DNA from 2 places in the Lysinibacillus sp. UBA5994 genome. Region 2 is predicted to be linked to the other one. Evidence: riboswitches for the same ligand, from Rfam matches in the RefSeq annotation. Region 2 holds a riboswitch; the other holds the start of a gene.

Region 1 (2,875 bases), on a different contig from region 2:
GCAATAGCCACACGCTGTTTTTGACCACCTGAAAGTTGATTTGGGTAACTATCTAGTTTATCTGTTAAACCGACAATTTCAGCATACTTAGCTACTCGGTTTTTTACTTCCGCCTCTTTATAGCCTAGTAGCTTTAAGGGAACTGCAATATTATTGTAAACTGTTGCTGTTTTTAAGAGATTAAAGTGCTGGAAGATCATCCCGATTTTTTGGCGTGTTTGACGTAATTCGTGAAGAGAAAGGGTCGTAATGTCTACATTGTCTATCACTACTTTTCCTGCTGTAGGACGTTCTAGTAGATTAACGCAACGAATGAGTGTACTTTTACCAGCACCACTATAGCCTATTACACCATGAATTTGTCCCTTTTTTACGTGAAGATTGATGCCATCCACAGCTTTTATGATGCCTTTTTTCGACTTAAATTCTTTTGAGATATTTTGTAATTGAATCATGCAATTGTTTGCTCCTTTCTCAACCTTCTAAAAAGCAAGAATCTGCTCGTCTTCCCATTGGGGAATTTCAGCAGATTCTTCGGCTTTATAGAAGCTTTCTGAACATATTACCAGCTAGGGATTACAGAACCTTTGAATTCCTCTTCGATGAATTGACGCACTTCGTCAGATTGGTAAGCCTCAACGAACTTTTTAATTGTTGGATCATTTTCATTTTCAGCACGTACAACAATATAGTTCACGTATGGAGAATCAGTAGATTCCAATAAAATAGAGTCATCTTTAGGATTAATACCAGCTTCTAATGCAAAGTTTGTATTAATAGCTGCTACATCTACCTCACTAAGTTGTTTAGGAATTTGAGCCGCCTCTAATTCAATGAATTTTAAATTCTTTTTGTTTTCTTCTACATCACGGATCGAGGCTGTTAAGTCTGCACCCTCTTTTAACTTAATATAGCCAGCTTCCTGTAAAACAAAGAGGGCACGCGCTCCATTCGTTGGGTCGTTTGGTAAGCCAAACGTTGCACCTTCAGGAATGTCATCAAAGGATTTATATTTTTCTGAGTAGATACCCATTGGATTTAAAATCGTCTTGCCCACTGGTACTAAATCTGTATCATGGTCTTTATTAAATGTATCTAGGAAAGGCTCGTGTTGATAGCTGTTCGCATCAAGATCACCTTCAGCTAAGGATGTATTAGGTAAAACATAGTCAGAAAATGATTTTAGTTCAACTTCTAGCCCATTTTCTTTTGCTACTTTAGCGGCTACTTCTGCAATTTGTTCGTGTGGACCAGAAGTGACGCCTACAACGATTTTCTTTTCATCAATTCCTTCAGCTTGGCTTTTACTATCTTCTTTAGAGCCACAGCCTGCTAAAGCTGCTACTAATGTTAGACTTGCTAATCCTACTAAAAATTTATTTTTCTTTTTCATGATAATACCTCCAAGATTGTTTTTATCGGTTTTTTGAAAATAAAAAAACTCTCTTACAAATTAAGAGAGGCTCATGAAAAGATGTCCTCTCTTATCTATCAAACGAATTTCGTTTGCAGGATTTAGCACCTTCCTTTAAAAAGGAGGTTGCCGAGCTTCATAGGGCCAGTCCCTCAGCTACTCTTGATAAGAGATTTATAATATTTTTTTGTAATTCCGATAGAACTAATATAATTTATAGGGTATAGTAAGTCAATAAATAATTTTTAAATTTTTTATATAATTATAATATTTCGACGCAAAAGAGGGATTACAATGTCTATAAGAGTTAATTATGGTATAGGTTCATTTGGTAAGGTTATTAGTGCTCGTTTTCTAACGGGAACAGATATCATTGAAGGGATTGAAGCGCTTTGCGAAGAGAATAGCATAGAGTCAGCAACAATTGTAAGCTGTATTGGCAGCTTTCAAAAAAGCAGCTTTGTTTATTTAGTGCCAGATGCAACAGCTCAAATTCATGTTCGTTTTAGTGATGTGATTGAAAAAGAGGGACCATTAGAATTTATTCAAGGTTCAGGTGTGGTGTGTAAACGAGATGGTGGATATGAGACACATATCCATGGTTCTATGAGCGATCAATGGGGTGTTGTATCAGGTGGGCATTTAATAAAAGGGGGCAACCCTGTTATTACTGCTGACATCGTGTTGGCAGAGGTACAAGGAATTCAACATATTCGAAAATGGGATGATGAAACAGGTCATGTTCAATTTTATCCATTAGAAAATGGTTTAGGGCAACCAAGGAAAATTGAAAAATAGTAATAATCCTGTAGCTAGTGATAGCTACAGGATACGGCGTCATTATCTTTTAAACAATTGTAATTGCTCGATTCTATGGATTGCTTCACGTAAGCGCTCCTCACTAACCAGCAATCCTACGCGTACATAGCCTTCACCATATTGACCGAAGCCATTACCTGCTGCTACAGCGATATCAGCTTTTTCGAGCAAAAGATCAGCAAACTGTTCACTTGTATAGCCTAGTGGTACAGGGAGCCATGCGAAGAAGGAGCCTTTTGGAGCCGTAACATGCCAGCCAATTCTTCGAGCTTCTTCAATGAGTACATTGCGGCGACGCTCATAAGTAGCTCGTAGTTCATCCGTACATTGCTGGGAAGCCGTCAGTGCTACTGCTGCAGCTTGTTGAATGGCAGGGAATTGACTACAAAACAGATGATCCTGAATTAGATTAATAGCAGCAATAATCTCAGCATTTCCTACAGCGAAGCCTATACGCCAGCCAGCCATATTATAGGTTTTCGATAATGTATACATTTCAACTCCTACTTCTTTTGCACCCTTTGCTTGAAGGAAGCTAACTGGTTTATTACCGTCAAATCCTATTGCCCCATAAGCAAAATCATGTGATACGATAATATTGTGCTCCTTCGCAAAGCGAACGGTCTCTTCAAAAAACGCAAG
Region 2 (4,788 bases):
CAATCTGTTGGAACTTCCGTTCTGCTTTTAAGATGGCAAATATTCGTTTTAAAAACGCCCTAGCTTCTACATCACTACTTTGTAAAAAGAAGATGCCCCAATGATCCCCGTCGGATAATTGAAAAAGCAAGTCTGTCTTGCGTATTTTTGATTGTAAAAACGAGGTAACTTGATCATTCACATTTTCATTCAGTTGTGTAGCATTAGCTGTTTTTAAAAAGACTGCTGTTATAGTAAGGCGTGATCTAATAACACTTTCTCGCCATATTTTAAAGTAGCGCTCTACTTCATGTTCTTGCATGATGTCATGGGTGAATTTTATATCATTCATTAGAATCACTCCATCTAGTTTTTTCTTATTATTACTTTCTATCATTTATTTCATAGATTAACAACATTACTATAGTAATAAATATGACTAAACAATATCTAAACATAAATAGACGTCATAAAAAATACATAGTTTCTCATCAATTTAACTACAAATAAAAAAAGAGTACATAAGTCGTTGAACTTATGTACCCTTTTATAAAATTTTTAATTCTTATTTTACCGGTACTACTGCACCTTTCCACTCTTCTAAAATGAAGTCTTGGATTTCTTTAGATGTTAATACTTCTAATAATTTTTTAATTTCAGGTTTTGATTCATCACCTGCACGTACAGCGATGATGTTAACATATGGAGATTCTTTATCTTCAAGAGAAATAGCATCTTCAATTGGGTTTAAACCGTTATCGATGGCAAAGTTAGAATTGATAAGTACTGCATCGCCTTCATCGTTTTCGTACATTTGTACAAGCATTTCTGGGGCAGTATTTGCATCGAATTTAAAGTTTTTAGGATTTTCTTCAATATCCTTTAATTCTGCTGCTGTTTTATCAATGCCTTCTTTTAATTTGATTAAGCCTTTAGCCTCTAACAATGACAGCATACGACCATGGTCAGATACTGAGTTAGAAAGTAAAATTGTTGCGCCTTCAGGCAGGTCTTCTAACGTTTTATATTTTTTAGAGTAAATACCGATTGGTTCAATATGAACGCCACCTGCATTAACGAAATCATAGCCATTGTCTTTAATTTGTAGCTCTAAGTAAGGAATGTGTTGGAAATAGTTTGCATCAAGTGTTTTTGAGTCTAAATCTTGGTTTGGTAGAACATAATCTGTATATGTTTCAATTTCAAGGTCTATGCCTTCTTTAGCTAAGATCGGTTTTGCTTTTTCTAAAATAACTGCGTGTGGTGTATTAGAAGCACCTACTTTTAATGTTACGTTTTCTTTGCTATCTGTTTGATCGCCAGATGCTGATTTTTCATCTTCTTTTTTATCTGTACCGCAAGCTGCTAATGCTAGTACAAGTATTGATAAAAATAATCCTGCTAATAACTTTTTCATTTATGACACTCCCTTTTATTTGTTTAAAATATGTTAGCGGTAAAAACCGGAATAACCACTTTTTCTTGCTAGCGTTTATCAATTTTCTCGGTAATTAAATCACCAATCCATTGAATAATAAATACGACTACTAAGATCAAAATAGTTGCCATTAATGTCACATCTTGGCGATTTCGCTGGAAGCCGTCTAAGAAAGCTAAGTTACCAAGACCACCTGCACCAATAATTCCTGCCATCGCTGTATAACCTACAAGAGCAACAGCCGTTACAGTGATACCAGAAATTAAAGCTGGTAATGATTCTGGAACCAATACTTTCCAAATAATTGTAGAAGTTTTTGCTCCCATTGAACGGGCTGCTTCAATCACACCTTTATCAATTTCACGTAACGCAATTAATACCATACGAGCATAAAACGGTGCTGCACCGATAATTAAAGCAGGTAACGCCGCATTGGCACCGCGAATTGTACCTAGTAAAAATTTCGTAAATGGAATTAATAAAATAATTAATACGATAAATGGAATGGAACGGAAAATATTAACGAGTGATCCTGTTAAAAAGTTAACGATTTTATTTGCCCATAACTGATTGGGGCTAGTTAGAAATAGAACAATACCAATGACTAACCCAAGAATAAATGTCACAACCGTTGATATAGCTGTCATGTATAAAGTTTCATAGGTAGCTTGCCACATATTTTCCCAGTCTACATTCGGAAAGAGATTAGTTAGCATTTTCAATCACCTCCGTCTGTACTTCCACTATATTTAAATAACGAAGGGCTTCAGTGACGTTTGTCTGAGAGCCATCAATTTGCACAATCAATGTACCATATGCACCATTTTTTGTTTGCGAAATATTTCCGTGAACAATACTTACTTCTACATCAAATTGTTTCACAAGATGTGAGATGACAGGCTGTTCTGTTTTTTCACCAACAAAAATCAATTTGACAAGTTGTCCAGTTGGATAGTTTGTTTTAATTTGTGCTACCGTATCCTGTGTTTCCTTAGTGTCTGTAATTTGAGATACAAACTTCTTAGTAATAGCCGCCTGTGGGGCTTGGAAGACTTGTAATACCTCACCACGTTCCACAATTTCGCCTGCCTCCATCACCGCTACACGATGACAAATTTTGCGGATGACATGCATTTCGTGGGTAATCAGGACGATTGTTAAGCCTAAGCGTTCATTTATATCTACGAGTAAATCAAGAATGGCATCCGTTGTTTCAGGGTCGAGTGCGGATGTCGCCTCATCACATAGTAAAACCTCTGGATTATTCGCTAATGCACGTGCAATTCCTACACGCTGCTTTTGTCCCCCAGACAGCTGGGATGGATATGCCTTATCGCGCCCTTCTAAGCCTACAAGGGCAATTAATTCCTTCACACGCGCTTCACGTTGAGCCTTTGGGAAGCCTGCGATTTCTAAAGGGAATGCAATATTTTCGGCAACTGTTCTTGACCAAAGTAAATTAAAATGCTGGAAAATCATACTTACCTTTTGTCTAGCTGCTCTAAGTTTTTGCCCTTTTATCGATGAAAATTCTTGATTGTTCACCGTTACTGTTCCTGCTGTCGGTTTCTCTAAACCGTTTAATAAACGAATCATGGTACTTTTACCAGCACCACTATAGCCGATAATGCCAAAAATTTCACCTTTATTAATAGTAAGGTTGACGTCTTTGACTGCCGTTAATTCGCCATTTGCTGTTTTGTATTTCTTTGTAATATTTTGAAGCTGGATCATAGCGAATACTCCTTTTCTCATATAGAAAACCCCTTCACTCACAGACAAGTAGAAGGGGTCACGTATGATACGTTAAACCGTTCTCTCATCTTTCAAAGAAAAATCTTTGGGTGATTTGGCACCTTTTCACATTGTGATGGTTGCCGGGCTTCATAGGGCACTTCCCTCCGCCACTCTTCATAAGAGTTCGATATATTTAATGTTTTAGTAACATATTTGATACTTTACCACGCTAGTAAAGTTCAGTCAATTGATTTTTTTAACAATTCATATAAAAATGGTACGGATTGAAAAGCATAAATCTTTTCTGTCACTTTTCCGCCATCACTGATGAGTAGACATGGAACACTTTCAATTTGATGCTCATAAGCTATGTGTTCCAAAAAGTTGATATTTGCTTTACCAATTTGTAGCTGTGGCAGTAATTGCTCAATAATGGACATCATTTTAGATGCCACTGCACACGTTCCACACATCGGTGTATATAAATAAAATGCAGTTTTCTCTCCCGACTGTTTAGCCGCTTCCCACTGCTCTATTGACCATTCTTCCATTTACTCACGCAACCTTACAAAATATATTCATTATGGATTGAAAAATGTGCACGCAGTAAGATCATTGCTAGCACTTTTCTTGGTGTCGTTTCTACTTCCTTGTATGTTGGCATTGTGCGCAGATGCTCAGCCTCTGGATAATGTCTGTCCATTAATGCACGTAGCTTATCACCAGAAGTATCTGCATCAAAAAAAGTAAATAGCTCACAGCCCTCATAGGGATCCAGTAGTTCTTCTAATTGATGCACACCAATTGTACCATTCGTACATAGTATTGTAACATTCTCATTCAAAATAGGCTCAATTTGTAGCTTATCTGAGCGCCCTTCTACTATCAAGCATTTTCCCTCGAACATTACGCCACCTCCATTTAGAGATCCCCACTTATAAGTCATTATATAACAAAAAACGCCGGTAGTTTCCGACGTTTTTCGATTATGGCTTGTCTTATTCAGCGATCATTTCTTCGTATTGCTCTGCTGTCATTAGTTTCTCAACTTCTGATGCGTCAGCAGGCTCAACAACGATCATCCATGCTTTTTCATATGGTGATTCATTAACGAATTCTGGGCTATCTTCTAAATCTGCATTTACTTCAACTACAGTACCTGAGATTGGTGCATATAATTCAGAAACAGTTTTTACTGATTCTACGCTACCGAATGGATCATCTGTTTTGATTTCGTCGCCAACTTGTGGAAGCTCAACGAATACGATATCTCCTAATTCAGATTGTGCGAAGTGAGTAATACCAATACGTACTTTTCCATCTTCTACTTTTACCCATTCATGTTCTTCAGAGTATCGTAAGTCTTTAGGTGTGCTCATGCAAAAAACCCCTCCATAAATATGTAATATATTCACTTTCAGTGTGCCATACTTCTCCTATAAATACAAGGTTTAATACGGTTATTTCCAAGCTTGCTCAAAATCTACTTCTTTAAAACCTAAAGTAACTTTTTTTCCATCTGTCACGATGGGACGTTTAATTAACATGCCATCTGAAGCAAGTAGCTCAAGCTGCTCATCCTCCGTCATTTCCGCTAACTTGTCCTTTAAGCCAAGCTCACGATATTTCATGCC

Evidence for each region. A riboswitch is a leader RNA that binds a small molecule or an ion and turns the genes downstream of it on or off. The one in region 2 is predicted to bind S-adenosylmethionine.
Region 1: another riboswitch for S-adenosylmethionine. It lies ahead of B3D98_RS11060 (MetQ/NlpA family ABC transporter substrate-binding protein); the one in region 2 lies ahead of B3D98_RS00705 (methionine ABC transporter ATP-binding protein).

Annotation. Positions count from the first base shown of each region.
Region 1 covers NZ_DJAU01000031.1:61,080-63,954, reverse strand. Annotated here, with positions in the region: gene B3D98_RS11065 (methionine ABC transporter ATP-binding protein) at 1-455, opposite strand, end outside; gene B3D98_RS11060 (MetQ/NlpA family ABC transporter substrate-binding protein) at 563-1,393, opposite strand; SAM riboswitch class I at 1,482-1,586, opposite strand; gene B3D98_RS11055 (PPC domain-containing DNA-binding protein) at 1,709-2,212, shown strand; gene B3D98_RS11050 (pyridoxal phosphate-dependent aminotransferase) at 2,255-2,875, opposite strand, start outside.
Region 2 covers NZ_DJAU01000002.1:79,106-83,893, forward strand. Annotated here, with positions in the region: gene B3D98_RS00690 (response regulator) at 1-331, opposite strand, end outside; gene B3D98_RS00695 (MetQ/NlpA family ABC transporter substrate-binding protein) at 545-1,396, opposite strand; gene B3D98_RS00700 (methionine ABC transporter permease) at 1,465-2,133, opposite strand; gene B3D98_RS00705 (methionine ABC transporter ATP-binding protein) at 2,123-3,151, opposite strand; SAM riboswitch class I at 3,234-3,337, opposite strand; gene B3D98_RS00710 (thioredoxin family protein) at 3,394-3,705, opposite strand; gene B3D98_RS00715 (hypothetical protein) at 3,720-4,061, opposite strand; gene gcvH (glycine cleavage system protein GcvH) at 4,153-4,533, opposite strand; gene B3D98_RS00725 (arsenate reductase family protein) at 4,615-4,788, opposite strand, start outside.